DNA from 4 places in the Saccharopolyspora gregorii genome. Region 1 is predicted to be linked to each of the others. Evidence: riboswitches for the same ligand, from Rfam matches in the RefSeq annotation. Region 1 holds a riboswitch; each other region holds the start of a gene.
What was found. A riboswitch is a leader RNA that binds a small molecule or an ion and turns the genes downstream of it on or off. The one in region 1 is predicted to bind cobalamin.

Region 1 (7,347 bases):
GGACTACCCGGCGAGCAGCGACACCCGGGTCGTCGACGTCCACGTGCAACGGCTGCGGATGAAGGTCGGCAAGGAGCGCATCGAGACGGTCCGCGGGTTCGGCTACAAGCTGGTGGGCTGACGTGCGCGTCGCGGTGAAGAACGCGCTGGCGATCGCCGGGGTCGCGGCGCTGGCGGGCGTGGCGTTCGCGCTGTGGACGCACTACCGCGCCGTGGACCTCAGCGAGGCGTTGAGCAGGCAGGAGACCGGCAGCAGGTTGCGGATCGCGGCGGAGTCGTACTACGCGCACCGCGACCTGCCCGAGTCCGCGAGCCTGGACGACGCGTCCGCCCCGGCACCGCTGGTGGCCGCGGTGCGGGCCGGTTCGCTCGCGACCTACGTGGACGCGGACGCCGCCGACCCGGCGGTGTGGGCGGGCACCGAGGTCGGCGGGCACGTGCTGACCGTCCACGACCCGTACACCGAGCAGGCCCGGCTGCTGGCGCAGCTCGACCAGGCGCTGGTGCTGGGTGTGGTGGCGCTGCTGCTGGTGTCCGGGGCGCTGGCGGTGTTCATCGGCCAGCGCCTGGCGCGGCGGATCGGCGCGGCGTCGGCGACGGCGCTGCGCATCGCCGACGGCGAGCTGGCTGCCCGCGTCGGCAACACCATCGCCGGAGCCGGGCGCGACGAGGTGACCGCGCTCGGCGGGGCGGTGGACGCGATGGCAGCGGAGCTGCGGGCACGGCTGGAAGCGGAGCGCCGGGTCACCGCCGACATCGCGCACGAACTGCGCACCCCGGTGACCGGCCTGGTCACCGCCGCCGAACTGCTCCCGCCGGGGCGGCCGAGCGAACTGGTCCGCGACCGGGTGTCCCGGCTGCGCGGGTTGATCGAGGACGTGCTCGAAGTGGCCCGCCTCGAAACCGACGGGGAGCAGGGCGCCCGGGAACGCATCGGCGCGGACCTGCTCGCCGAGCGGGCCGTCGCCGCCGCCGAGAAACCGGTGCGGCTGGAGGTCGCCGAGCCCGCGGAGGTGGACACCGATCCACGGCGGGTGCAGCGGATCCTGGTGAACCTGCTCCGCAACGCCCACCGGCACGGGCGACCGCCGGTGGTGCTCTCGGTGCGCGGCGCCACCCTCACCGTCGCGGACCACGGCCCCGGCTTCCCCGCGGACCTGCTCGCCGACGGGCCGCGGCGGTTCCGCACCGGACGCGCCGAACGCGGCGGCGGGCACGGGCTCGGACTGACCATCGCGGTCGGGCAGGCGCGGGTGATCGGCGCGGAACTCCGCTTCGGCACCGCCGAATCCGGTGGGGCGCGGGCGGATCTGGTCCTGGGGTGAGCCGCGCGGCCCGCTGCGCGCTCGGCGGCGGGTCACGCGTTCCGCCCGGCTCCGACCCCGGCGAGCGGCCGCGGCACCTCGCGGGGACGACCGGCCGCACGTGACCGCCCGGGTCAGAGGCGGGCCACCAGGTTCTCGAACAGCTCGTCGTAGGTGCCGTCGACGGCCGCGAACCGCTGCGGCTTCACCCGGTCCACGAGCACCTGCCGGATGTCCGGGTCGGCCTGGATCAGGCCGATCGCCTCGGACACGAACTCGCCCAACGGCATGGCCCCGGCGTGGTCGGTGCTCGGCCCCATCAGCGTGGTCCTGGTCAACGGCGGCGCCAGCTCGATCAGCTGCACCGGCGTGCCGCGCAGTTGTGCCCGCACGGCCTCGGTGAAGGCGTGCACGCCGGCCTTGGTCGCCGAGTAGGTCGGCGTCAGCGGCATCGGCACGTAGGCGAGGCCGGAGGTGACGGTGATGATCGACGCTTCGGGCCGGGTGCGCAGGTGCGGCAGGAACGCGGTGAACACGCGGATGGTGCCCAGCAGGTTGGTCGAGATCGTCCGCTCGGCGACTTCGAGCGCATCGGCCTCGAGGTGCCGCTCCGGGAGCATGATGCCGGAGCTGATCAGCACGGTGTCCAAGTCGGGGAACCGGTCGACGACCCGGTCGCGCAGCGCGGTGATGGACGCGGCGTCGGTGACGTCCACGACCTCTCCGGCGAAACCGTGTTCGGTGGCCAGCTCCTCGACCCGCTCCCGGTCGCGGCCGGTGATCACGACGGAGTTGCCGAGCGCGGTCAGCTGGTGCGCGAACTCCAGGCCGATGCCCGACGTGCCGCCGACGATCAGTGCGGTGCGTCCTGTGGTCTTCATCCCTACGTTCGGCGACAAGGACGACCTGATGGACGCGGTCGCCGGGCACGCGCTCAGCACGTACCTCGCGGGCAAGACCGCGATGCGCCCCTCCGGCGACCCGGTCGAAGACCTCCGCAACGGGTGGCGGCTGCACATCGGCTTCGGCCTGGAGAACCCCGACGTCTACAGCGCTCTCTACGGTTCCCGCAGGCGCCACGCCCCCTCGGAGGCGGAGCAGCAGGCGGAACGGATCCTGACCGGCCTCCTCCACGCGATCGCCGAAGCGGGACGGCTAGCGGTCCCCGAACCGCAGGCGGTGCAGCTGATGCACGCGGCCGGGCGGGGCACCATCTTCACCCTGATCGGCAGCGACTCCGACCCGGCGGACGCCGACGCGCTCGCCGACCGCGCCTTCGAGATGGTCCGCGGCGTGATCACCGTTCCAGACCCCGCCGACCGGCCCTCGGCCGCGGACCCGGTGGCGCGCGCGGCCACCACCCTCCGCGCGGCCCTGCCCGACGTCGACCGCCTCACCGCACCGGAGAAGGCGCTGTTGGACGAGTGGCTCGACCGCGTCCAGGGAAGCGGCCCACCCTCGCCCGAACGCTGATCCCACGCGCGGCGCGACACGACCGCAGCGCTTCCGAACCCGGCCGGATCCCTCGCGCGCGGAACCGAACGAGGAACCACCGCGCGCAGCGGCGCATCGCAGAACCGGAGCACGGCGCGACGTCCGATCCGGAGCAGCACGAGAAGATCGTCGTGGAGCACCACCGGACGACTCTCGGTGGCGTCCCGGAAAAGGCGATCGCCGACCACATCGGCCCCGGACCTCCAGGATCACCCCGAAGCGTTCAGCGGCTTCCTGCACATGCGTGACGGCTGGACGTCGAGCGCGTCGGCGCCGAGGGGACGGGGCGGCCACGCATTCCCACCTGATCCGGAAACCCGGCCGCCCGGCGTGCTCCCACGGACCGGTTCCGGCCGGAGAAGGGGAAAGTCGCCGAGCACCGGGACGTCCGCACCGATTCCGCCAACGCGAACGGCGTGTTCCGACCGGTCCGCCGGCCCGACTTCCTCGGCCCTGGGCGAGCAGCGCGAGGCGGGAGGGTAAAGTGGGGGATGATCTTGATCGAGATCGTCCCCCACCGCTGTGACCAGCATCGGAGCGCCCCCGGCAGGACTCGAACCTGCGACCTAAGGATTAGAAGTCCTTTGCTCTGTCCAGCTGAGCTACGAGGGCCCGCACATCGCTCGCGTGAGCTGCAGCAAGCAGGGTAACCGGCCGCTCCGTCGACAGTGGTACCGACGCCAACGGCGTTGCAGACCCGGTATCGAACGGCAAGCTGATCGACAGCTCCACGCCGGGAATCGCGCCGGAAGATCACAGAGGAATCACCGCGCGCACGTCGGGGCCGCCGCGCGAATCCCGCGCGACGGCCCCGACGGCTCCCCCTCAGGAGCAGGATTCGGGCTGCACCCGCAGCACGTCGTCGTCCTTGCCGGCACCGGTGAACGAGTAGTCGTCGACCGGCGTGGCCACGCCGTCGCGCACCTCGTAGGCGACCCGGGAACCGTCGTAGGAGGGTTCCGTCGTCTGGCTCTCGTTCGACGCGGCCAAGGTGATCAGGACCCGGCCGTCCGAGCCCGCGGGCGCGCACTCGTAGCCGAGGCGGGCACCGATCCCGCCGCCTTCGTTGATCTTCAGCGGCTCGCCGTCCTGCGTCTTCAGCTCGCGCGGCGCGCCATCGGCACCCAGGTCCCACACGCTGAACCAGGTGGTGTTCGCGCCGACGGACTCGGTCACCAGCAGTTCCTGCCTGCCGTCGCCGTTCACGTCCAGCACCCGCATCGGCTGGGTGCCGAAGGACGGGTCGCCGGTCAGCACGGCCTCGGTCGTACGACCGTCCACAGTGAACTTGAGCAACTGCTTCGCCCCATTGCCGATGGCGGACAGCTGCGCGGTGTCCGGAGTTCCGCCCCCGTTCAAGTCCACAACGGACGTCTCGCTCGAGTCAGCGGCGGCGATCCCCGCCGGCACCAGCGCCATCGCCGCCACGGCCAGCGCACCGATGCCGACACCCGCCCGAACACCGCTCTTCACCACAGCCGGTTCCTCCCGATCGCTTCGTCGCACCGGGACGGAAGAAATCCGTCCCGCCCCCTCACCTGTTCACAAGACGCACCACCGCGCGGCAGGTTGCCCGCGGTTCGAAAAACCTTCCGGCGGTCGTCGCGGCGCCCGGGTGATCCGGACGGCAGGGCCTTGTCTTCCCGCCAGAAGCAAGTAGCCTCCGAAGTGCTGGTGGTTCGCACAGCCCTGCGAAAGCGGGGGTGCGCGAGGCAAGAGGGAACCCGGTGGAAATCCGGGACTGCCCCGCAGCGGTGAGTGGGAACGAACGCCGTCACCGGTCGCCACGACCGGTCACAGCACTGAGCGCGAGCTCGGGAAGCGACGGCCAGTAGGAGACCCCGGTTCCACCGGGAAGCGCCCACGAGTCCGAAGACCTGCCGCCGGTGCGCGCGTCCTGCGTGACGCGCGCTGTTGCGAGGTCTCGCGGGAAGACCTGGACGAACGAGCCGCCGCGTGCGGCCACGTGTGCCCGGATCCTGCCCGCTCGACCTCGCAGAACTGCCGTCCAGCTCGCGAGGAGAGAGCGTTGACCAGCACAATCGGATCCACCGTGCTCGGGTTCCCCCGGATCGGCCCGAACCGGGAACTCAAGCGGGCGTTGGAGAGCTACTGGAAGTCCCGCACCGGCGAAGCGGAACTGCGCGAAGTCGCGCGCACGCTGCGCACCGACACGTGGCGTTCGCTGCGCGACGCCGGGCTGGACTCGGTGCCGGGAAACACCTTTTCCTACTACGACCAGGTCCTCGACGCCGCCGTCACCTTCGGCGCGGTCCCGCCGCGCTTCGCCGAACTGGGCCTGAACCCGCTCGACACGTACTTCGCGATGGCCCGCGGCGTGGAATCCGCGCCACCGCTGGAGATGACGAAGTGGTTCGACACCAACTACCACTACATCGTCCCGGAGATCGGCCCGGACACCGAGTTCCGGCTGTCCGACCAGACCGTCGTCGACCAGTACCACGAGGCCGCTGAACTGGGCATCAAGACCCGCCCGGTCGTCGTCGGACCGCTGACGTTCCTGCTGCTCTCCAAACCGCAGGACGGCGCGCCCGCCTCGTTCCGCCCGCTGGACAAGGTCGACGAGCTCGTCACCGCCTACGCCGAACTGCTCGGCGAGCTGCACCGGGCCGGGGTCGAATGGGTGCAGCTGGACGAGCCCGCGTTCACCGCGGACCGCTCGCAGGCCGACCTGGACACGCTGCGCGCCGCCTACCAGCGGCTCGGCGAGCTCTCGGAACGGCCGAAGATCCTGGTCGCGTCCTACTTCGGCGACCTCGGGGACGCGCTGGGCGTGCTCGCCTCCTCCCCCGTCGAAGCCGTCGGCGTGGACCTCGTCGCCGGGCAGCGCACCGTGGACGAACTCCCGTCGGTGCCCGGGCTGCGGGAGAAGACGCTCGTCGCGGGCCTCGTCGACGGGCGCAACATCTGGCGCACCGACCTGGACAAGGCGCTCACCACCGCCGCCACCCTGCTCGGCCTCGCCGGCGAGGTCGCCGTCAGCACCTCCTGCTCGCTGCTGCACGTGCCCTACGACGTCGACGCGGAAACCGACCTCGACCCGCAGGTCGCGTCCTGGCTGGCGTTCGCCGCGCAGAAGGTCGGCGAGGTCGTCGTCCTCGACCGCGCGCTGCACCAGGGCCGCGACACCGTCGCCGAGCAGCTCGACGACGCGCGGCGGCGCATCGCCGACCGCGCCGGAGCCGACCGGGTGCGCAACAACCGGGTGCAGGCGCGGCTCACCTCGCTCAAACCCGAGCACGCCCAGCGCGGTGACTACGCGAACCGGCTCGCCGCACAGCGCAAGTCGCTGCGGCTGCCGCCGCTGCCGACGACCACCATCGGCTCGTTCCCGCAGACCACCGACGTGCGCAAGGCCCGCGCCGCGTTGCGCTCCGGAAGCATCGACCACGCCACCTACAAGCAGCGGATGCGCGACGAGATCGAACGCGTCATCCGGCTGCAGGAAGACCTCGGACTCGACGTGCTCGTGCACGGCGAACCCGAGCGCAACGACATGGTGCAGTACTTCTCGGAACACATGGACGGGTTCGCCAGCACGCACAACGGCTGGGTGCAGTCCTACGGTTCGCGCTGCGTCCGGCCGCCGATCCTCTACGGCGACGTGTCCCGGCCCGAGCCGATCACCGTGGAATGGGCCAAGTACGCGCAGAAACTCACCGCCAAGCCGGTGAAGGGCATGCTGACCGGGCCCGTCACCATCCTCGCCTGGTCCTTCGTGCGCGACGACCAGCCGCTCGGCATCACCGCCGAGCAGGTCGCGCTCGCCATCCGGGACGAGGTCAAGGACCTGGAGAACGCGGGCATCCGGGTGATCCAGGTCGACGAGCCCGCGCTGCGCGAACTGCTGCCGCTGCGCTCCTCGCAGCACCAGGAGTACCTGGACTGGGCGGTGCGCTCGTTCCGGCTCGCCACCTCCGGGATCGCCGAATCCACCCAGATCCACACCCACCTGTGCTACTCGGAGTTCGGCGACGTCATCAACGCCATCGTCGACCTGGACGCCGACGTCACCAGCATCGAAGCCGCCCGGTCCCGGATGGAGGTCCTGGACGACCTCAACGCCGTCGGGTTCGGCCGCGGCGTCGGACCCGGTGTGTACGACATCCACTCGCCCCGGGTCCCGGAAGCCGGGGAGGTCACCGACCTGCTGAAGGCCGCGCTCGCCGCGGTGCCCGCCGAGCGGCTGTGGGTGAACCCCGACTGCGGCCTGAAGACCCGCGGCTACGCCGAGGTCGAGACCGCGCTCAAGAACGTGATCAGCGCTACGGCGGCCGTGCGCCCGGCTGCCGGCTGATCCCGAAGCCGGGGGTGGGTGGTCGCTCTTCCCACCACTGCCCACCCCCGGCCCCCGCTCCAGATCGAGTGAACGGACCGTTCGTCCGATCTAGTTGGTCGAACGGTCCGTTCACTCGCGTCAGGCCGGCTCCGCGGCCCGCGCGCCGCCCGTGCCGTGGTTCGGGGTGAACGGACCGTTCGTCCCATCTAGTTGGTCGAACGGTCCGTTCACCCGGCTCGCTGCGGCCGG
Region 2 (7,347 bases), 1.2 Mb from region 1:
AAGCGGTCCGGCCGAAAACTTTTCCTAGGCGCTGCTTGACCCTGCACGCGCCTCGTGTGGTCCCGCCATCAGTTCGCCACACCCCACGATCTCCAGGGAGCCACACCGTGCAGTTCCTCATCCACGCCGTCCGTACCTGCGAACGCTGCGAGACCCGGTTTCGTTGCTGGCAACACCTCGCGCAGCTCTGCGACGATTGCCGACCCGCGCCGCGCCCGGTCGGACAGTTGGCCCTGTTCCCACCCCGTCAGGCACGTGGCGAACGCCAGCTCACGCACTGAGCGGGCACGCGGCACGGCCCGCCGCCCGACAGGGTGGCGGGTCACCCCCGCAACCGGGCATCACCCAGGCCGTCCACAGGCCGTGAGACAGTCGGAAACCCCCTGTTCAAGTCAGTACCACTCGTAACCGTTCGCACTGGTCAGAGCACCCGCGCGGACATTGCCACACGTCAGCGAACCCCGGTGATAAGAACGGACCGTTCGTCCGAACTCGTGGGACGGGCGGTCCGTTCACCCCGACCATCCTGAGGTGAACGGACCGTTCGTCCGACCAGATGGGACGAACGATCCGTTCACTCGGCCCCCGCACAGAGACGATCTCGCCCGGTCGCGGGGTGAACGGACCGTCCGTCCAGCTCTAGTGGACGAACGGTCCGTTCACTCCACCCGCACGACCCGGGTGGACGGCTCCTCCGGCCGATGTCGTGGACGAACGGTCCGTTCACCCGGTGCGGGCCGAGTGCCGGGTCCGCCCGTCACCAGGTACCGGTCCACGAGCAGGTTGAGGCCGGTGCACAGGGCCACCAGCAGGCCCGCGGGCACCAGCACGGCGCACGGCTGCAGGAACAGCGCCTCCTGGTTGCGCTCCACCAGCACCGCCCAGTCCGCGGTGGCCGGGTCGATCCCGAGGCCGAGGAAGTTCGCCGAGGCCACCAGGTACAGCACCAGGCTCAGCCGCCCGCCCGCGTCCACCGCGACGGGCCCGAGCACGCCGCGCCCGACGTAGCCGAAGTGCACCCGCCACCACGATTCCCCTTGCAGCGCCATGGCTTCCACCACCCCGCGCCGCCGGGCGCCGAGCGCCGCGCTGCGCACGATCCGCACCACCGCGGGCAGCTGCAGCAGCGCCACGGCGACGACGAGCGCCGCACCGGTCCGGGTTCCGGTCGCGGCCAGCACCATGAGCACCAGCAACCCGGGCAGCGCCAGCACCAGGTCCAGCCCGCGGGTCAGCCACCGGTCGATCCACCGGTGGGGCTGCCCGACGGCGGCCAGCGCCAGCGGCACCCCCACCAAGTAGGTCAGCAGCAGCGCGCCGCCCGCCAGCACCAGCACCGAACCGCCGCCGTGCAGCGCGAGGGCCAGCACGTCCCGCCCGAGCACGTCGGTGCCCAGCGGGTGGTCCGCCCCGGGCGGCAGCAGCGGGACGTTCGCGGCCCGCACCGATCCGCCGCCCGGCAGCAGCCCGGCGAGCACCGGCCCGGCCAGCGCCGCCAGCAGCGGCACCCCGAGCAGCAGCCACCCGGCGGCGCGGCTCACCGCGCACCCGCCCGGAACCGCCGCGCCACCAGGTCGATGACCAGGTTGATGCCGATGGTGATCACCGCGAACAGCAGCGCGTAGCCCTGCACCACCGGCAGGTCGCGGGCCTTGACCGCTTCCACGAATCCGGAGCCGATCCCGCCGAGCGCGAACAGCGCCTCCACCACGACGACGCCGCCGAGCAGCCCGTCCACGGTGCGCGCCAGCTGCTGCAGCACCGGCCCGATGGTGTTCGGCAGCACGTGCCGCAGCACCACGTCGCGCTCGCCGAGACCGGCGCGGCGCACGTGGGTGGCGTACTCGGCGCCGTTCGCGGTGACCACACCGGTGCGGACTTGGCGGGCGAGCGCGCTGAGCTGCTTCGCGGCGAGCACGCCGACGGGCAGCACCAGCACCGCGGGCTCCGTCACCAGCGACCACCCGGACAGCCCGCCCGCGGTGGCCGGCAGCCAGCCGGCCCGCACCGCGAACACGCCGACGAGCAGCAGCGCCAGCGCGAACTCGGGCACCGAGTTCAGCAGCACCACCACCGAGTTCACCGCCCGGTCGAACCGGCTCCCGGCGCGCAGCCCGCTGCGCACGCCGAGCCACCCGGCCAGCGGCAGCACCACCAGCAGCGTCAGCGCGGTGAGCAGCGCGGTGGTGGCGGCGTTGCGGGTGATCTCGTCGAGGACGGGCCTGCCGGTGCGCAGCGAGGTGCCGAGGTCCCCGTGCAGCATCCCGCCGGCCCACTGCGCGAACCGCGTCCCCCACGGCTGGTCGAGCCCGAGCCGCCGCCGCAGCACCTCCAGCTGCCCGGTGTCGGCGTGCTCGCCGAGCACGACCTGCGCCGTGTCGCCGGGCAGCAGCGCGGTCAGCGCGAACACGCCGACGGCGACCGCGGCGATCTGCACCAGCGCCACGCCGAGCCGGGGCAGCACCGCGGCGGACGCCCGCGCGGCGGGCGCGATCAACCCACGCTCACCCGATCGAAGCGGGCCCAGTCCAGCGAGTTCGGCGGCGCGCCCCGCACCCCGGCCACGGAGGTGGCGGTGGCGACGTTCCAGCCGCTGAAGCCCCACACCACGTTGCCGCTGCTCTCCCGGGCGAGCCGCTGCGCGCGCACCAGCAGGTCGGCTCGGCGGGCGTCGTCGGCGGTGGCCAGCGCCCGCCCGTAGAGCTCGTCGAACTCGGCGGAGCGGTACCCGGTGTAGTTGTTGCTCCCCGCGTCCGAGGTCATGCGCTGCCCGAGGAACGTCGGCACCGGCAGCGCCGCGGTCCGGGACAGCGAGGCGACGCCGTGCTCCTTGATGTCGGAGAAGTACGTTTCGGCCGGCCCGATCCGCGGCGACACGCGCATCCCGGCCTCGCCGAGCTGCTGGGCGATGAGGCTGGCGGCGGATTCGAAGTAGGGGTCGACGGAACTGGTCTGCAGTTCCCAGCTCAGCCCGTCGGCCCCGGCTTCGCGCAGCAGCGCCCGGGCGGCGTCGACGTCGCGCGCGGGCGCGGGCAGGTCCGGCGGGTAGTACTTCAGCCCGGCGCCGAACAGGTCGTTGCCGAGCCTGCCCTGCCCGCTGAGCGCGATGTCCAGCAACGCCTGCCGGTCCAGCCCGGCGCGCACCGCCTGCACCAGCCGCGGATCGGAGAACGGCGGCCGGTCCACCTTGAGCAGCAGGGCCTGCATGGTGCCGAACGGCGCCGAGTGCACTCGCGCCCGGCCACCCTGCTCCAGCAGCCGGACCGAGTTGGCGCTCACGTCGTGCGCGTAGTCGACCTGCCCGGACAGCAGCGCGTTAACCCGTGCGCTCTCCTGCTCCATGAGCACGAATTCCAGCTCGGCCGGGGTGGCGGGCCCGGACCAGTGCCGGTCGAAGCGGGCGAACACGGCGGTCCCACCGGGTTCGAAGGAGACGAACCGGAACGGGCCGGAGCCGACGGGGGCGGTGAAGTCGGTGGTGCCCGCGGGCACGATCTCGGTGGCGGGCGCGCCCCACGCCGACGGGAACTCGAAGTTCGGCGCGCCCAGCACGAGTTCCAGTTCGGTCGCCGAGATCGCCCGGCTGGCGCCGAAGTCGACGTCGGCGAAGTGCGAAGCGGACTGGGCCGCGGTGGCGTCGTCGGCGATGCGCCGGTAGGTGAACAGCACGTCCTCGGCGGTCACCGGCCTGCCGTCGTGGAATTCGGCCGGGCGCAACCGGATCCGCCACCGGGTACCGGTCGGGTCGGGCTGCCAGCTCTCGGCGAGCCGCGGCACCACGCTCATGTCGTCGGCGTAGCCGACGAGCGTGTCGAACAGCGCCTTCGCGCGGGCCTGGTCGACGAACAGCGAACCGGTGTGCGGATCGAGCGATTCGGTGGCGCCACCGGCGGGGAACGCCAGCCGCAGCCTGCCCGCGCTCGCCCCGGAACCACCGGCGCAGGACACGAGGGGGACCGCGGCGATCGCTCCGGCCACGCCCGCGAGCAGCCGCCTGCGACCGATCACGCCGCTCACGCGGCGCGGGCCGGTTCGGGAACAGCGGGGAAACCGGGCGTGTGCGGCGAATCCGGGTGCACTGCGTACCTCCTCCGGGGCTCCGCGACCCCGTGCGAATCGGTACGACGGTGCCAGTCTCCTGGCTCGCGGATCGACGTCGCGCCCGGCCTTCCCATCGGCTGCCCGACAGTGGCGCTGGTGGACGCGGCTCCCCGTTCACAGTGGCGGGACCGCACCGGATTCGCACCGGTTTCCTGCACACCGTCGCATTGGAACGACTCGTCAACTTTTCAGCCCGCGTCGTGCCTTGTCAAGGAAGTGTGAACCGCTCGGCATCACGTCACCGCGGGTCGCGGTGCCGTCGCCCACCGCCCGCGCGCGGCGGAGCGCCCGCCCGGCCTCCTCCGGAGAACGGTGCAGCACCCGGCGGGCGAGCGGGCGAGGGGATTCCCGCGTTCGGCAGCGGGGAGCGCGCGGAACCGCGGCGGCCGCCACCGCACCGGGCAGACTCACCGGCACCCGCCGACGACGACGAGGAGCCGCCATGCCCACGCCCGGTTTCCCACCTGGAACCCTGGACGCCACCGGTTATCCGATCTGGCTGTCCGAACTGGACGTGCCGGGCCCGAACCACACCGCGCACCTGGTGCGCGACCTGGAACCGGCGCGGGCGCTGGAGGTGCTCGGCGCGGACCCGGGTTCCGCCGCGGCGTGCACGCTGCCCGAGCAGCGGCCGGACGAGTTCACCTCGCTGCCGCGCGCGGCGCTCGGCGATCCGCAGTGCCTGTCGGTGCTGCTGGCGACCCGCATCGGCGGCTGGACGCTGGTGTTCGACGACGCGGGCACCACCTTCCAGGTCGGCGGCCTGGACACGATGCGCGCACTGCTCGGCGGGATGCGCACCGGGGACTGGTCCGCGCTGCAGGAGCCGGAGGTCCCGCGGCCCGTCCCGGGAGCACCGGCGGAAGCCCTCTCCGCGTCCGGCGGCCCGGCGATGACGTTGCACGCCAACATCAGCGGGTTGCTCAGCCTCGACTACGCGGTGGACGGTTCGCGCGCGTACCGCACGACTTCCGACGACCTCGACCACGAGACCGCCGAACCACCGGCCGAGGTGCGCGCCGCCGCCGCGGCCGCCGGCATCGTGGAGCGCGCCCACCTGGAGCCGGGCGAGACCGACGAGGCCGCGGTGACCCGCATCGGCTGCGCGCTGGCCGGGGTGACGTGGACGATGGACGACCTGCGGGCGGCTCCGCTGGTGGCGGTGGCGCTGACCTGAGCGCCCGCGCCCCGCGTTCCCCTCGCGCGGTTCCGGGGGCGCGTCGGCGGATTCCGCAGCGGGTGGTCGCGCAATGGTGGGAAGCGCAGCGGGTGGAACGGCAGCGGGTGGAAGCGCAGCGGGTGGTGCCACGACCGGGGATTCGGATCCGGGGAGACCTACCACCGACCATTCCGTCCACTGTGGACGCATTTTGCAGTCCGGCTGTTCCGGAGAGCCGGACACGCTCGGAGCCGGAAGTCCGCTCACGCGGGGAAGACCTCCACCCGACCGCGCAGCGGGACGGAATTGTCGGTGCCCTGGGGCAAGGTGCCGAGAAGAACCGAACCGACTGGAGACGACGATGCCCGAACCCGCCTTCCCCGCCGCAGCACTGGATCCCGAGGGCCGCCCCGCGTGGATCACCGAACTCGGCGCGGAGGACCCGCACCAGATCGTGCACCTGGTGCGCGACCTCCAGCCGCGCGAAGCGCTGGAAGCGCTCGGGGCACGGCTCGCGCACGCGCGCCCCTGCACGCTCCCCGAGGAGCGGGCCGACGAGCACTCCTCGCTGCCGCGCACCGCGCTCGGTGAGACCGACTGCGCCTCCGCGCTGCTGGCCGGGCGGATCGGCGGGTGGACCTTCGTGTTCGACGACGCGGGGCACACCGATTCGGTCTCGAACGAGCAGGGCGGGCTCGAATCCGCCGCGCTCGCCCTGTCCCGCACCGGCGGGGCGGCGCTCAGCCTGGCGCACAACTTCGACGGACCGTGCTGCGGCCTCGAATTCGCCGAGGACGGCGCGGAGGTGCTGTGGACGAACTCCGACGACCTCGAAGGCTCGCTCCCCGAGCTGCCGGACCGGATCCGGGAGGCGGTCGCGGCCGCCGGGATCGTCGAGCAGGACCACCTCGACCCGGGTGAACTGGACGAGGAGGCCGTGATCCGCACCGGCTGCGTGCTGGCCGGGATCACCGGGTGGACCTCGGCGGACGTGCGGGCCGCCGAACTGGTGCTCGTCCCCTTCGGCTGACCACCGCGGCGGGGTGAACGGACCGTTCGACCAAATAGATCGGACAGACGGTCCGTTCACTCCACCCCGAAACGCCTGCGCGGTGTGCGCACGAGCGCCGCAGCACCGAGTGAACGGACCCTTCGACCAACTAGACGGGACGAACGGTCCGTTCACTCCCCACCCCCACGGCCCGTTCAGCCGGGCGTGTCGGCGACGAACCGCGCCGCAGCACCGAGTGAACGGACCCTTCGACCAACCAGATGGGACGAACGGTCCGTTCACTCCTCCCACCGGTCAGGTGGGGCGGCGGGTCCGGCGGGTCGGGGTCGCCGTGGTGGGGTCGTCGGGCCAGGAGTGCTTCGGGTAGCGGCCGCGGAGGTCGGCGCGGACCTGCGGGTAGCCGGTCGTCCAGAACGATTCGAGGTCGGCGGTGACGGCGGCGGGTCGCCCGGCGGGCGACAGCAGGTGCAGCAGCAGCGGAACCCGCCCGTCGGCGAGCAGTGGCACCTGGCGCCAGCCGAAGACCTCCTGCACCTTCACCGGCAGCACCGGCCGCTCTCCCGAATAATCGATCTTGATCCGCGATCCGGACGGCACCTCCACGCTCTCCGGCGCGAGTGCGTCGAACCGGGCCGCCCGATCCCACGGGAGCAACCGCCGCAGTCCTCCCCCGGCGGAGATCCGCGCCAGGTCCGCGCGTCCGCGCGCCCGGGACAGCTCCGGTTCCAGCCACGAATCGGCCCGGGACAGCAGGGATTCGTCGTCCACGGCCGGCCACGGTTCGCCGAGCGCCTCGTGCAGGAAGCCGATGCGGTGCCGCAGCCGCGTCGCGTCCTGGCTCCACGCCAGCATGCCGAGCCCGTCCTGGCGCAGCCCGTCGAGCAGCGCGGCCCGCAGCAGTGCCGGGTCGGGTTCGCGCAGCGGCCTGCTGTCCACGGTGATGGCGCCGATGCGTTCGGCGCGCACTGCACGCACGTCCCCGCCGGTCCAGCCCACCTCGTCCCGGGTGCTGTGCAACGCGGCCGCGACCCGCCGGGCGAGCGCTTCGTCGATGGGCGCGGCGAGGCGCACGGTG
Region 3 (7,347 bases), 2.4 Mb from region 1:
GCACCACTCGGTGATCCGCACCTGCCCGAACACGCCGATCAGCGTGGACACCCCGAACACGACGGCGATGGACCACGCCACCCCGGACACCCGCTGCGCCTCCAGCGGCAGCGTCAGGTAGAGCTGGTTGTAGAGCGCGAAGTACGCCGACAGCGCCAGGGTGAAGCCGAGGAACCGGCGGTTCAGCACCACTTCCCGCCAGCTGCCCAGCACGCTCTGGCGCTGCGGCTCGACCTCGCGGTGCGGCAGCACCAGCAGCTGCGCGCCGGTGAGCACCGCGAACGCCACGCACGCCACCAGTGCGATGACCCGGAAGTCCACCGCCAGCAGCGCCGCGCCCAGCAGCGGCCCCACCAGGGTGCCCGCGTGCTGGAACACGTTGAACACGGCGAAGACCTCGGCGCGCCGCTCCCCCGCCTCGTGCATCAGGTAGGTCCGCACCGCCGGGTTGAACAGCGCCCCCGCCAGACCGGTGAGGATCGCGGCGGCGAACAGGCCGGGCAGCGTGGTGAACACGGCGAACAGGCCGAACGACACCACGCGCAGCGCGCAACCGGCGATGATCATCGGCCGGCAGCCGAGCCGGTCCGCCGCGGTGCCGCCGAGCAGGAACATGCCCTGCTGGCTCAGGTTCCGCACCCCGAGCACGAGCCCGACCACGGCGGCGCCGTAGCCGAGGTTCCCGCTCATGTACGCGGCCAGGAACGGCATCAGCATGTAGAAGCCGACGTTGATGCCGAACTGGTTGATCACCAGCAGCTTCGCCGCCGGGGACAACCGGGCGAACGCGGCGCGGTTCACGGCCGCACCTCGCAGACCGGGCATTCCGCCGGGCCGTCGGCTCGCCGGGCACACGGATCGACCACCTTGCGCGACCTCCTCCACGTCGTTCTGCTGTCCACTTCGGACGGTATGCCGTCCGCGTCCACCGGTTCGGCGGCGGGTTCCGGGAAGTCCTGCGCGGCGAGGAAGTCCGGGTCGTAGATCGTCCCCCAGTAGCGGTGCGGCCCGTCCGGGAACACCGCGGCCACCTGGTCCGCGCCGAGCTCCCGGGCGCACCAGGACGCCACCAGCGCCACCGCGCCGGTGCTCCAGCCGCCGGTGACGAACGCGCCGGCGGCGAGCCGGTGGCAGGCCGCGACGGACTCCGCCGCGCCGACCAGGTGCACCTCGTCGAACGCCGCGTAGTCCACGTTGCCGGGGTGGATGCTGCTGCCGAGGCCGCGCATCAGGCGCTTCGCCACCGGGTCGCCGAACACCGCGGACCCCGCCGCGTCCACCCCGACCAGCCGCACCCCGGGGGCGCGCTCGCGCAGCGCCCGCGCGATGCCGGCGCTGTGCCCGCCGGTGCCGACGCTGCACACCACGACCTGCGCGTCCGGCAGCTGGTCCAGCAGTTCGTGGCCGAGCGCGCGGTAGCCGGTGACGTTGTCCGGGTTGTTGTACTGGTCCGGCCAGTACGCCCCGGGCAGCTCGGCCAGCAGCTCCCGCACCCGGTCCAGCCGCGCGCGCTGCCAGCCGCCCACCGGGTGCGGGTCGCGCACCAGCTCCACCCGCACCCCGTGCGCGGTGAGCAGCGCGCGGGTCTGCCCGTCGAGCTCCGCGTCGGCGACCACGACGACCGGGTGGCCCAGCGCGGTCCCCACGTACGCCAAGCCGATGCCCAGGGTGCCGCTGGTGGACTCGACGACCGTCCCGCCGGGGCGCAGTTCTCCGCGGGCCCGGGCCCCGGTGAGCATGGCGTGCGCGGCGCGGGCCTTCATGCCGCCCGGCGCGGTGCTCTCCAGCTTCGCCCAGAAACCCGGGTGCGGGAACGCGATCGGCGCGGCGACCCGCAGCAGCGGGGTGCCTCCGATCAGATCCAGGGCCGAGTCGCAGCGGGCGGGCGCGCGACCCGTCACCGCACGACCTCGGTGGCGCGGGCGGCCTCGTAGGTGTGGATCGTGGTGTCCTCGCCGGAGAGCCAGAAGAACGGGTAGGGCTCCGCCGACAGCGCGCGCACCGGGCCGCCGAGCAGTTCCCGCAGCACCGCGGATCCGGTCTGCGCGAACAGGGTCAGCGGCAGGTCGCGGGCCGCGCAGGTCGCGGCGATGTCGTCGAAGGTGCCGTTGCCGAGGACCATGCCGGAGGCCAGCACCGCGTCCGCGCCGTCGATCGCGGCGGCGTGGTCGGTGCGGATCGGCTCGTCCCACTCGGTGCGGCCGCCCTTGAGGTCGCAGGGCACGTAGTCGAGGCCGCGGTCCCGCAGCGCGGCGAGCAGCGAGTTCACCACGCCGATCACCGCGACCCGGCCGCCATCGGGGACCGCGGTGATCGCGGCGACCGCGCGGGCGCGGGCGGTGGACTTGGCCAGCGAGTCGCCCGCCGGGATCACCACCTGCCGGGACAGCGGGTGCGCGGGGTGCGGGGTGAGCGCGGCGAGGTAGGCGTCCAGCGCCGCGACCCGAACCGGCAGCAGCGGGTGCCGCAGCAGCTCGGCCGCGGTGCGTCCCACGGCGTCGCGCACCGCGTCCTCGTCCAGGGCGCCGGGTTCGACGGCGCACGAGCCGACGGCGTCGGCGATCCGGACGCTGAGCACGGTGTTGGTGTAGCCGGTGCCGCGGCCGGTGTGCCGGGCGGCCTGCACGGTCAGGAACGCGACGGCGGCGGAGAGCTCCGCCGGGCCGTTCCCGCCCGCATCGCGGACGTGACCGGACAGCGCGGACTCGACCAGCGAGTCCACGTAGGACTGATCAGTGGTGGTGGCAGGACGCACGTGTCTCCCCGAGCTGGAACCGGAACGGAACGCACAGCGGCGGGACGAACCCGCGGGGACGACTAGTGTCCGATGTGGACGGTTTGCCGGACTTCCCGGCGCGATGCGGCGATGCGCGACACCACGTACCTCCTCCGGGGCTCCGCGACCCCGCACGAATCGGCACGACGGTGCCAGTCTCCTGGCTCGCGGATCGGCACCGGCCTCCGGCCTTCCCGCCGGGGACCGGCAGTGGCTCGGGTGGAGGACGACTCCCCGCTCACAGTGGCGGGACCGCGCCGGATTCGCACCGGCTTCCTGCACACCGTCGTTCGAACGGCTCAGAAGTTCGCAGCCCCGGTGGCCGATGTCAAGGCCGCGGCCACCGCCCGGAACCCGCACCGCGGTCGGCGGAACCGGTGTCGCCGCAGGTGGCGGACACCGGCGCACGCATCGCCGTTCGCGAATATGACATCGGCGACTCCGGCTCCCGCGCCCGGTGCTGCCACCCCACCGGACGCGGGATCACCGCGACCTCGCCGTGCGCCCGGCGGCTAGGCGGCGGGCCAGGAGGGGACGGCCGCGTCGAGGGCCCGCTCCGCCAGCTCGCACGGGTCGGCGGTGGCACCGCTGGGGATCTTCGACTTCGCCGACACCGCCTGGTCCGCATCGGCGGCCACGACCAGTTCGCAGGTGCCGTCGGCCTTCGGGTCGCCGGAGTTCGCGCGCACCGCCGGGTGCCCGCCGATGGTCAGCTCGCCGAAGTCGGAGTACTCCTCGGCCGCGTCCTGGAAGTCCTGCAGCGACCGGTCCGCGACCACGCCGACCTCCAGCCGCACGCTGTCCCGCGGGGTGCTCCAGGTGCACGCGCCCGCGTCCTCCTTGCCGCCCAGGTGGAATCCCAGCTCGTGAACCGTCTGCTCGGGCACCAGGTCGCAGGGCTTCTCCCCGCTCGCGTCCTTCGGGGAGTCGACCTGCACGCCGCCGCATCCCGCCAGCGACAGCGCGGCGACGACGGCCAAGCCGACCGAACCGAGCCGAACCGCGCCGATGCGGGGCACCGCAACCTTCTCGTTCACACTCATCACGCCTGCCGTTGATCCGGTCCGGATCGGGTCGATCCGGAGAACTCGCGCCCTCCCCGCTGGACGCGTCGATCATGTCCCGCGCGTCCAGCGAGTGGCTCCGGCAGCAACGCGGCTTCGGCCGTACCGCCCAGGAATCGAGCGACCGGCCCGGCGCACCGGCTGCCCCGAGCGGACCCGGACCACCGGCGGCCCCGGCCCCGAAAACGGCTCCCGATGACGAGAACCCGCCAACTTCAGCGGGGGCGCGGCTCGACCCCGTTGACCACGTCGGCGGGCCGCTCCCCGGACAGCACGGCGGCGAGCTTCGCGAACAATTTCCCGCGGAGGTTGTGGTAGGCGTCCCAGGTCACGCCCGCGGTGTGCGGGTTGAGCAGCACGTCCGAGCGGCCCCGCAGCGGCGAGTCCGCGGGCAGCGGTTCCTGCTCGAACACGTCCAGCGCCGCGCCCGCCAGCTGCCCGGAATCCAGGGCCCGCACCAGCGCCCGCTCGTCCAGGACGCCGCCACGCCCCGCGTTGAGCACGTAGCCGCCGCGCCGCATCCGCGCCAGCAGCTCGTCGCCGACCAGGCCGTGCGTGGCGGTGTTCAGCGGCAGGTGCAGGCTCAGCACGTCCGACGCGGCCACCGCCTCGGCCAGCGGCAGGTACTCCCGGCCCGGCTCGGACGGCACCGGGTCGTGCACCACCACCCGGGCGCCGAAGCCGTCCAGGCGGCGGGCCACCGCGCGGCCGATGTTGCCGAAGCCGAGGATCCCGACCGTCAGCGCCGCCAGGTCGCGGCCGCGCAACCCCTCCGGCCCCCAGCCGCCGGATTCCACCTTGCGGTGCCCGGCCGCGTAGTGCCGCAGCAGGAACAGCAGCGAACCGACCGTCCAGTCGGCGACCGCGTCGGCGTTGAACCCGGGCAGGTTCGCCACCGGGATGCCGCGCTCGGCCGCGGCGAGGTGGTCCACGCCGTCGAAGCCGACCGCGACGGACTGCACGAGCTCGCAGCGCGGCATCGCGTCCAGCAGCTCGGCGCCGATCCGCCGCTCCTTCTCCAGCGGGGCCAGCACGATCGTCGCGGTGGCCAGCGCGTCCAGGTGGTCGGCGGGGTCCTGCGCCGGCCCGATCTCGGTGATCCGCAGCCCGGGCAGGTCCGGCAGGTGCTCGCGCAACGACGCCTCGGTGATGTCGTTGAGGTCGTAGAAGCTGACGATGTGACCGGTCATGGTTCCTCTCTCGGGGTGTTCCGGGCGCGCGGAACCCGCTCCCCGCCGGTGGCGAGGAGCCGGGTTCCGCGTGGGTGTCAGGAAGTGGCGGCCCAGATGCGCTGGAGCGCGGCGAGCATCCGCTCCTCGGAGCCCGCCAGGTGCGCGGTGAGCAGCGAGGTGGCGCGCCCCGCATCGCCGTCGGCGATCGAGGACCGCAGCTGCTCGTGCGCGGTGCACACCGGGCCCAGGTCCTCGTCCTCGCTGTTGGTGACCGCGAGCATGCTGGCGAACAGCGGCTCGATCTGCAGCCAGATGGTCAGCAGCCTACGGTTGCCGCTGGCCTCGTAGATGCCGCGGTGGAACCGCAGGTCGTGCTCGGCGAACTCGGCGGCCCGGGGCGGCGTGGCCGTCTCGGACATGCCGCGCAGCCCGCGGAGCATGCCCGCCTCCGAGCGCTGCTCGCCGAGACCGATGGCGCTGGTCACGGCGAGCGTCTCGATGGCCTGCCGGATCGCGTAGAGCTCGCGGACGTCCGCGGCGCTCAGCCCGACCACGTGCACCCCGCGGCGCTGCGGTTCGACCAGGTTCTCCAGCCGCAGCAGCTTCAGCGCGTCGCGGACCGGGCCCCGGCTGACGTCGAAGCTCTCCGCCACGGAGTCCTCGACGAGGTGCGTGCCCGGCGGGATCTCCCCGCGCACGATCCGGTCCCGGAGCGTGCGGGCCAGCCGCTCCCCGAGCGAATCCGCGCGGACGAGCGAGTCGGACATGCATCCTCCCTCGATCACATCGTCAACCGTGGACAATAGTGGTCGCCGCCAGCAGCTCGGTCACCTCGTGCCGGTGCGGCATGCCGCCCGCGCCCGCCCTGGTGACGCTGAGCGCGGCGGCCGCGGCGGCGACCCGGGCGGCTTCGGGCAGCGCGGCCCCTTCCGCGAGGAGCGCGCCGAGCGCCCCGGCGAAGGTGTCCCCGGCGCCGGTGGTGTCCACGGTGGACACCGGCACGGCGGGCACGCGCCCGAGCGAGCGGCCGTCGGCGGCGAGCTCCACTCCGCGCTCCCCGACCGTGACCAGCACCGACCGCCCGCCGGTGGACAGCGCGCGCGCCGCGGTGGCCGGGTCCCGCTCACCGGTGAGCTCGGCGGCCTCGTGCTCGTTGGGCACCAGCACGTCCACCGCGTCGAGCAGTGCGGCGGGGAACGCCCGCACCGGGGCCGGGGTGAGCACGACGGTGCGGCCCAGCCCGGCGGCTTCGACGAGCACCGGCACCGGCACCTCGCCTTGCAGCAGCAGCACGTCCGCGGTCGCGATCGCCGCCCCGTCCGCGGCGCTGAGCCCGGTGAACTCGTCGTTCGCGCCGCCGCAGAAGACGATCGTGTTCTCCCCGGCGGCGTCCACGGTGATGTCGGCGGTGCCGGTCGGCGCCGAGGTGCGCAGCACGCCGGACAGGTCGAGCCCGTCGGCCGCCAGCCGCCGCGCGAGGAAGTCCGCTTCGCCGTCCGCGCCGACGCGCGCGCGGAAGTCGACGGTCGCGCCCATCCGGGCGGCCGCCACCGCCTGGTTCAGCCCCTTGCCGCCGGCGAAGCGGTCCCGGCCGAGACCGCGCACCGTCTCCCCCGGCAGCGGCCTGCGCTCGACCCGGACCACGGTGTCCACGTTGGCGCTGCCGAGCACGCACACGCGCCCGCCGCGCTCAGCCATGGGCGGCGACCGCGCGTTCCAGTTCCGCGCGGCCGGCGGCGCCGACCGGGTCGAGCGCCATCCGGCTGGTGCCCGCGTCGACTCCCTGCAGCGCCAGGCCGGCCTTCATCCGCTCCGGGTCGCCGCGCACCGCCTCCACCGCGAGGTCGACGCCGTCCTGCGCCCGGGACACCGCGTCCGGGTCCCCGGCGGCGACGGCGTCGGCGGCCGCCACGAACGGCTTGGGCAGCACCGAGGCGACCCCGGAGACCACGCCGTCGATGCCGCGCGCGGTCACCCGCGCGATGTCCCGATCACCACCGGTGAAGATCTGGAAATCCGCCGGGACCGCGTGCCGGTAGGCGGCGACCGCGTCCAGCGTCTCCCCGCTGATCTTTGCGCCGACGACCGCGGGCAGCGCGGCGATCCGGCCCAGCAGCTCCGGTCCGACGGCGTTGCCGGTGCGATCGGTGAACAGGTACGCGTACACGTCGAGCCCGTCGGCGTCGGCGGTGGCGGACCGGAAGAACTCCACGATCGCCTCGTCCCCGGCGGGCAGGTAGTACGGGGTGAGCACCGCGACCGAGGTGGCGCCGAGCTCGCGGGCGTCGGCGATCAGCGCCCGCACCTGGAACGCGCTCGGCGCGCCGACGTGCAC
Region 4 (7,347 bases), 2.6 Mb from region 1:
CGGAACGACGTTCGGCTTTCCCTGAGGCATGACCCCAGACCCTAAGCCACCCCCAGGACCACCCCACCCCGCTGTCGCAGACCTCACCACCACCGACCGACCCCAACCAGTCGACCGATTGATCAGTTGATCAGTTGATCCTCTCAGCGGCGAAGCCGCTGACCTGCCGACCACCCGAGCAACCGGCACCGCAGCGGGTTCTCAGCTGTTTCCTCGCGAGGACAGCGTTTTCTCCTGTGGCGGAGCCACCGGTGAAAACGATCCCGCAGCGAGGGAACAGCTGAGGTTCCGCCACCCGCCCCCCGAGCAAAACGACCACGACCCCCCAAGCAATAGAAAGCGCCCCCGCGCTCGACCGACCTGGGGGTCATCGGGAGCGCGAGGGCGCTTCGTGGTCCACCCCTGGGGGTCAGGTGGACGAAGAACACCTTACCAACTACATCGGGATATTCCTACTCCGCCCGGCCGGTGTCGTAATCGAATCGGAATCAAGCTGCGCCGGCGGTGGTGCCGCGGGCGGCGCGGACGACTCCGGCGACGGCGTCGGCGGAGAGCTCGTCGAGCCGGAGGCAGGCCCCGCCGAGCGCGGTCGCGACCTTGGCGGCGAGGCCGAGCCGCACCACGCCCTGCTCGCAGTCGACGACGACGGAGGCGACGCCGAGCCCGGCGAGCAGTCCGGCGGCGCGCATGGAGTCCTGCACCGCGCGCTTCGCGCGGGCGCGCCCGGTTCCGCCGTCACCGGCGGGAACCGTGGCCTTGCCGTCGGTGAGCAGCACCAGCAGCGGGCGCCGCCGCGGGTCCCGGGTGCGTTCGGTGCCGATGACCTGGTGGACCTTGAGCAGACCGGTGGCGAGCGGGGTGCGGCCGCCGGTGCGCAGGTCGCGCATCCGGGTGGCGGCGATCTCCACGGAGGAGGTGGGCGGCAGCGCGAGTTCGGCCTGGTCGCCGCGGAAGGTGACCACGCCGACCTTGTCCCGGCGCTGGTAGGCGTCGCGCAGCAGCGAGAGCACGGCGCCGCTGACGGCGGACATGCGTTCGCGGGCGGCCATGGAGCCGGAGGCGTCGACGGCGAAGAGCACGAGGTTGCCTTCGCGTCCTTCGCGGACGGAGCGCCGGACGTCGTCGCGGTGCAGCACGAGGCCGGGGCCGCTGCGGCCGCGGGTGCGCTGGTGCGGGGCGGCGGCGATCAGGGTGGCGGGCAGGTGCACGCCATGACCGTCCACTGTGGAGGCCCGAACGGTCTGCCCGCTGCGGGAGCGGGCGCGGGACCGCCGGCCGGGGGCGCCTTCGCCGACGCCGGGGACTTCGAGCAGCCGGGCGCGGAACGCGGGCGCGGGCGCGGCCGGGGGCTTGTTCGCGGGAGCCTGGCCGGGGCCGTCCTCGCGCCGGGAACCGCCGTCGCCGTTCGGCGCGGGCGAGTCCGGCGGAGTGGGGGCTTCGCCGCCACCGGGCCCGTCGGGTCCGTCGTCCGGTCCGCCGTCGGGCGCCCCACCACCGCCTCCGCCGGGGCCGTCGTCGGGACCTTCCGGCGGTTCGTCGCCGGAGTCCTGATCGTCGGCGGAGTCCTGATCGTCGCCGGCGTTCCGGTCGTCGGCCGGTTCCTGCTCGGCGTGCTGGGCGGCGTCTTCGAGGGCCTGCTGCAGCTGGTCCTCCTCGACGCCGGGTTCGTCGAACGGGTCGCGGCGGCGCCGGTGCGGCAGCGCGAGCCGGGCCGCGGCCTCCACGTCGGCTTCGGCGACCTCGTCGGCGCCGCGCCACGCGGCGTGCGCCACGGCGGTGCGGGCTAGCACCAGGTCGGCGCGCATCCCGTCCACGTCGAACGCGGCGCACAGCGCGGAGATCCGCCGCAGCTCGGCGTCGGGCAGCCGCACCGATTCCACTGTGGACCGGGCGTCGGCGATGCGGCGGGCGAGCGCGGCGTCCTCGGCGGCCCACCGCTCGGCGAAGCCGGCCGGGTCCGCTTCGAAGGCGAGGCGCCTGCGCACCACTTCGGTGCGGGTGGTGACGTCGCGGGAGGCGGCGACCTGCACGGTGAGGCCGAACCGGTCGAGCAGCTGCGGGCGCAGCTCGCCCTCCTCCGGGTTCATGGTGCCGACGAGCAGGAACGAGGCGGCGTGCGTCACCGACACGCCTTCCCGCTCCACGTGCGCGCGGCCCATCGCGGCGGCGTCCAGCAGCAGGTCCACCAGGTGGTCGTGCAGCAGGTTGACCTCGTCCACGTAGAGCACGCCGCGGTGCGCCGCGGCCAGCAGCCCGGGCTGGTAGGCGCTGACGCCTTCGGTGAGCGCGCGTTCCAGGTCGAGTGAGCCGACGAGCCGGTCCTCGGTGGCGCCGACCGGAAGTTCCACGAGTTCCGCGGGGCGTGTCGTCCCGGAGACCTCGGCGTGCGGGCCGTCCGGGCACCGCGGGTCGGGTCGCCGCGGTTCGCAGCCGAAGCGGCAGCCGGGCACGACGTCCAGCGCGGGCAGCAGCGAAGCGAGCGCGCGCACCACCGTCGACTTCGCGGTGCCCTTCTCACCCCGCACCAGCACCCCGCCGATGCGCGGGTGCACCGCGTTGAGCAGCAGCGCCAGCCGCATGTCGTCGTGCCCGACCACGGCCGTGAACGGGTACCGCGGGCTCGCGGGAGCAGTCATGCCAGGTGTTCCTTCCTCGGGTCTCGGACGCCCCGATGTCGGCTGCGCCTGGGCGAGGCAGTGTCCTGGCTCCCGGATCAGCGCGGAACTCCGGCCTTCCCAGGCGGCAGCGCCCGGTGGCTCGCGGGGGAGATCCGCTCCCCGGTCACAGTGGCGCCGACCGCACCGGTGTCGCACCGGTTTCCTGACCTGCCCTGGCTGGGACCAGCGAGCATCGTCGCATCCCCGCGACGGGCGAGGAACCGGCGCGGCTCGCTCAGCGCGGCGAACCCGGGTATCGGTGCATGTCGACGTGCGGGATGCCGTCTTCGAGATACTCCTCACCCGAGGGTTCGAACCCGAATCCGCGGTAGAACTCCAGCGCGTAGGTCTGCGCGGACAGCGTCGCCGGCGCGCGCTGGATCTCGGCGAGCGCGGCGCGCATCAGCTTGCGCCCGAGCCCGAGGCCGCGGGCGTCCTTGGCGGTGGCGACGCGGCCGATGCGGAAGGTGCCGTCGGGGTCTTCGAGCAGGCGCAGGTAGCCGAGCACGTAGCCGTCGGCGGAGTCGATCCAGAAGTGCCTGGTGGTGGTCTCCAGGTCCCGGCCGTCCAGTTCCGGGTAGGCGCACTGCTGCTCGACCACGAACACGTCCACGCGCAAGCGGAGCATGCGGTAGAAGTCCTCGGCGTCGAGGTCGGCCGTGTAGGCGCGGTGGACGGCGGTGGCGAGCGGTTGCAGGGTCACCCCAACGGGATATCACATTCCGGCTACGACACCCGGGGTCACCTGCGGTGGAAGTAGCGCACACCACGTCCCGCGCGCCCGGGCGCGCGGGCCTCGGAGCGGGTCGGTGCTGCGCACGGCGACCGGTGCACCGCCGCGGCGCGAGCACCGGGCGGCACCGGCCCGTCCCGCGGTGCGGGACGCCGGGTTCAGAGCCGCGCGGCGACGTCGTCGGCGACCCCGGAGATCCGGGTGTACACGCCGGGTGTTCCGGGACGTCCGCAGCCAGTGCCGTAGGAGACGACGCCGATCAGCCTGCCGTCGGCGACGAGCGGTCCGCCGGAGTCCCCGGCGCACGCGTCCCGGCCGCCTTCGGGCGGGCCCGCGCAGACCCGCGTCCCCGGCTCGTAGCCCGGGTAGGCGGCGCGGCAGTCGGCGTCCGCGCTGATCGGCACCTCGACGGACTGCAGCGTCGCCGAGGTGGGCCCGTTCTCGGTGGTGCGCCCCCAGCCGTGCACCCGCGCCGGGGTGCCGGGCCGGTAGCGGGCGGTCTCGTCGGCCCCGGCCATCGGCAGCGGTCGTTCGCGCACCGGTGCGGCCAGCGTCAGCACCGCCACGTCGTGCCCGCCGGTGACGTCGCGGAACTCGGGATGCACCCAGACGTCGCCGACGGGCGTGTCGGCGCCGCCGGTGGTGCGCAGGTCGGGGCGGCCGGTGACGGCGCGCAGCTCCGCCGCGTCGTGGCCGTCCACGCAGTGCGCGGCGGTGACCACCTTGATCTCGGTGACGAGGGTGCCGCCGCAGAACTGGCGCCCGGCCTGGTCGGTGAGCGCGACCACCCAGGGCGCCGCGCGTTCGTCGGTGCCGCCGAGCACGCGTTCCTGCGCGGGGTCGGCGGCGGCCGGTGCGGCGAGCGCGGCGGTGGCCGCGGTGGCGGCGGCAGCGCCTCCGGCGGCGATCCGGGCGAGCGGGCTGGATCGGTCGGGCACGGCTGCCTCCTGGACGTGCGGCGTCGTTCGGCGGCACACGGTAGCGGCCCGATCACGCCGGGATGACGAGGGCGAGCTCACATCGGCTCATGATAATTTTTCGTTAAGATGGACTTAGGCGGGAAAAAATTCGGAACACTGCTTCGGCAGAGGTGGTTCGTCCCGCCCACTCAGTCAAGATCTCCGGTGCCCGCGACGACGCGGAACCGAGATCACCCCCGATCCGGTGAAACCTCGACCAGTGGGCCGCGCGCTCACCGGCGCCTCCGCGCGCGCGTCGACCAGGCAAGGAGCGAACTCGTCATGCTGCTGGACCCCACGACCCTGCCGGCGTTCCTGCTCGCCAGCGCAGTGGTGGTGCTGACGCCCGGGGTGGACGCGTTCCTGATCTTGCGGACGTCGCTGCGGCAGGGGATCGGCGCCGGGCTGCGAGCGCTGGCGGGCATCCACGCGGCGAGCATCCTGCAGGTGGCGCTGGTGATCTGCGGGCTCGGCGCGGTGATCACCAGCCACCCGGCGGTGCTGGCGGCGCTGAAGTGGGCCGGCGCCGCGTACCTGGTGTACCTCGCCGCGATGATCGTGCGCGGGTTGTGGCTCACCCGCGCCGAGACCGGCGACGGCCTCTCCGGAGGCGGCGCCACGACCCGGCCGTTCTGGCAGGGCCTGCTGAGCAACATCACGAACCCGAAGATGCTGCTGTTCAGCCTGGCCTTCCTGCCGCAGTTCGTGGGTTCGGCGGCGAACCCGACGCTGCAACTGGTGCTGCTGGGCGCGGTGTTCCTGGTGCTGGCGGCGATCTGGGAGGTCACCATCGTGCTGGGCGCGGCCCGCATCGCCGACCGGCTGCGCCGCCCGCGCTTCGCCCGCTCCCTGGACGTGATCAGCGCGGCGGCCTTCCTCACCATCTCCGCGGGTCTCGTCGCGGCCTGACCCCGCAGCAGAACGGCCCGCTCGACCGCGCGGTGCGGTCGAACGGGCCGTGCGCCTCGGTGGTGGGGGGGGATCAGCGGAGCTGGGCCTGGACTTCGTCGTGGTAGGCGCCGAGCCTCGTGTAGACGCCGGGCTGGCCGGGGCGGGCGCAGCCGTTGCCCCAGGACACGATGCCGATCAGCTTGTCCCCGGCCACGAGCGGTCCGCCGGAGTCGCCCTGGCAGCTGTCCTCCCCGCCTCCGGGGAGCCCGGCGCACACCTGGCCTCGCGGGTCGTACTGCCCGCCGTAGGCGCGGCTGCAGTCCTGGTCGCTGGTGATCGGCGGGTGCGCCTGGCGGAGCGTGCTGGACGGCGAGCCGCCTTCGGTGGTGGTCCCCCAGCCCAGGACGGTGGTGGCTCCGCCCGGCCGGTACTCGGGGAGGTCGCCCGCCGTCGCGATGGGCAGCGGGGTCGCGGTGACGTCGCGGTCCAGCGTGAGCACGGCGACGTCGGCACCGCTGCTGGCGTTCTGGAAGTCGGGGTGCACCCACACGTCCCGGACGGCGGTCTCGGTGCCCTCGTCGCTGTTCTTGTCGTCGCGGCCGGAGACGACGGTGATCTCCGGCGGCGCACCCCCGGTGACGCAGTGCGCGGCGGTGATGACCTTGTTCGCGGCCGCGATGGTGCCGCCGCAGAACTGGTTGCCCGCCGAGTCGGTGAGGTACACGACCCACGGGTACTCGCTGGTGCTGGCGTACTCGCCGCCGACGATCCGGGTGCTGATCGGCGCGGCGGCGGGCTCGTCGGCGGCGGTCCCGGCCCCGGCGGGGGTCGTGATCGCGACAGTGGCCAGCGCGGCCGCGGCGAGTGTTCCGGCTGCCGACCACCACCGGGTGTGGGTCCGCCGTGTGCGTGTCATCCCGCTGCTCTCCATCCCCCGGAGCCCCTGCGGCGCGGTCGGGGTGACCGGCCCGCCTCCGGCTCGTGCCAGTGTCGCGGAGGGAGCCGATCACGGCCCGGTCATCGTCCACAACGGCCGAACGTCGTTACCTGATCAGGTGATGCATCGGGAGAAAACCGCTCGGCGGCAGCATCAGACCAAGTCCACTTCGGACGGTCGCACGGGCGGCACCGGCCGGTGTTCGCGCAGCCTGCGGGCCACGGCGGCGACCCGCTCCAGCAGTTCCACCGGATCACCCGTCCCCCCTTCGGCGCCCATCTCCTCGGCCCGCCGCAGCCGGTTCGGAGTCACCCGCGCGACGGAGAAGATCACCGGACCGGCGTAGTCCCGGCGCCGCGCGAACCGGCGGCGGAGCGGATTTCCGGCGCACGAGCGCGGTCAGTGCTCGGCGAGGACCTCGCGGATCAGGTCGCCCGCCGCGTCGGGGGCGTGGGCGAGCCGCACGATGTCCCGCAGCACCTCCCGGTAGGAACTCACGGTCCGCTCGGAATCCAGGAATGCGGGACCGTGCTGGTTCTCCACGTACACCACGTCCGGCTCTCCGTCATATTCCAGAAGAAGGAATGACCCCTGCAATCCCGGATAGGCGCCCACGGAACGCGGCACCACTCGCAGGCAGACGTGATCGGATTCCATCATCACCAGCAGGTGCAGCAGCTGCCGCTTCATCACCCCCCGGCCGCCGATCGGGCGGCGCAACGCGGATTCCTCCAGCACCGCGTGGAACAACGGCGCGCGGGAACGGCTCAGAATGATCTGCCGCGCCATCCGGGTCGCGATCAGATCGTCCAGTTCGTCCTCGCAACGCCCGGGTTCCATCCCCGAGATGACGGCCCGCGCGTATTCCGCGGTCTGCAGCAGGCCCGGGATCAGCATCGGTTCGAAACTGTGCATCCGGACCGCTTTGCTCTCGTAGTCGAGGAAATCCCGCCAGCGGGCGGGGGCCGCGGACGGCCGCTGCCACCAGGCGGAGCGGCCCGCGTTGCGCGCCAGCTCCACCAGCGCGGTGCGCTCCCGCTCCCCCACCTGGTAGAGCCGCAGCAGCGCGGTGACGTCGTCGAGCTGCACCCCGCTGGCGCCGGTCTCGATCCGGCTGATCTTGCTGCCCGAGACGCCCAGCCGGGCCCCCGCCGCCGTGCAGCTGAGCCC

Region 2: another riboswitch for cobalamin. It lies ahead of H1226_RS17505 (ABC transporter substrate-binding protein); the one in region 1 lies ahead of metE (5-methyltetrahydropteroyltriglutamate--homocysteine S-methyltransferase).
Region 3: another riboswitch for cobalamin. It lies ahead of H1226_RS12185 (hypothetical protein); the one in region 1 lies ahead of metE (5-methyltetrahydropteroyltriglutamate--homocysteine S-methyltransferase).
Region 4: another riboswitch for cobalamin. It lies ahead of H1226_RS06280 (putative cobaltochelatase); the one in region 1 lies ahead of metE (5-methyltetrahydropteroyltriglutamate--homocysteine S-methyltransferase).

Annotation. Positions count from the first base shown of each region.
Region 1 covers NZ_CP059556.1:5,213,391-5,220,737, forward strand. The annotation lists gene cseB (two-component system response regulator CseB) at 1-121, shown strand, start outside; gene H1226_RS22630 (sensor histidine kinase) at 123-1,325, shown strand; gene H1226_RS22635 (SDR family oxidoreductase) at 1,439-2,185, opposite strand; gene H1226_RS22640 (TetR/AcrR family transcriptional regulator) at 2,175-2,777, shown strand; tRNA gene H1226_RS22645 (tRNA-Arg) at 3,337-3,410, opposite strand; gene H1226_RS22650 (hypothetical protein) at 3,624-4,271, opposite strand; cobalamin riboswitch at 4,457-4,697, shown strand; gene metE (5-methyltetrahydropteroyltriglutamate--homocysteine S-methyltransferase) at 4,828-7,116, shown strand.
Region 2 covers NZ_CP059556.1:4,048,682-4,056,028, forward strand. The annotation lists gene H1226_RS17495 (ABC transporter permease) at 660-1,541, opposite strand; gene H1226_RS17500 (ABC transporter permease) at 1,538-2,497, opposite strand; gene H1226_RS17505 (ABC transporter substrate-binding protein) at 2,494-4,008, opposite strand; cobalamin riboswitch at 4,112-4,278, opposite strand; gene H1226_RS17510 (hypothetical protein) at 4,544-5,278, shown strand; gene H1226_RS17515 (hypothetical protein) at 5,622-6,290, shown strand; gene hrpB (ATP-dependent helicase HrpB) at 6,567-7,347, opposite strand, start outside.
Region 3 covers NZ_CP059556.1:2,827,463-2,834,809, reverse strand. The annotation lists gene H1226_RS12195 (MFS transporter) at 1-801, opposite strand, end outside; gene H1226_RS12190 (PLP-dependent cysteine synthase family protein) at 798-1,901, opposite strand; gene H1226_RS12185 (hypothetical protein) at 1,898-2,755, opposite strand; cobalamin riboswitch at 2,910-3,077, opposite strand; gene H1226_RS12180 (DUF3558 domain-containing protein) at 3,289-3,813, opposite strand; gene H1226_RS12175 (2-hydroxyacid dehydrogenase) at 4,056-5,030, opposite strand; gene H1226_RS12170 (GntR family transcriptional regulator) at 5,108-5,779, opposite strand; gene H1226_RS12165 (ribokinase) at 5,802-6,710, opposite strand; gene H1226_RS12160 (dihydrodipicolinate synthase family protein) at 6,703-7,347, opposite strand, start outside.
Region 4 covers NZ_CP059556.1:1,430,930-1,438,276, reverse strand. The annotation lists gene cobO (cob(I)yrinic acid a,c-diamide adenosyltransferase) at 1-30, opposite strand, end outside; gene H1226_RS06280 (putative cobaltochelatase) at 489-2,636, opposite strand; cobalamin riboswitch at 2,695-2,823, opposite strand; gene H1226_RS06275 (GNAT family N-acetyltransferase) at 2,893-3,360, opposite strand; gene H1226_RS06270 (S1 family peptidase) at 3,549-4,328, opposite strand; gene H1226_RS06265 (LysE family translocator) at 4,632-5,258, shown strand; gene H1226_RS06260 (S1 family peptidase) at 5,332-6,156, opposite strand; gene H1226_RS06255 (hypothetical protein) at 6,331-6,510, opposite strand; gene H1226_RS06250 (helix-turn-helix domain-containing protein) at 6,577-7,347, opposite strand, start outside.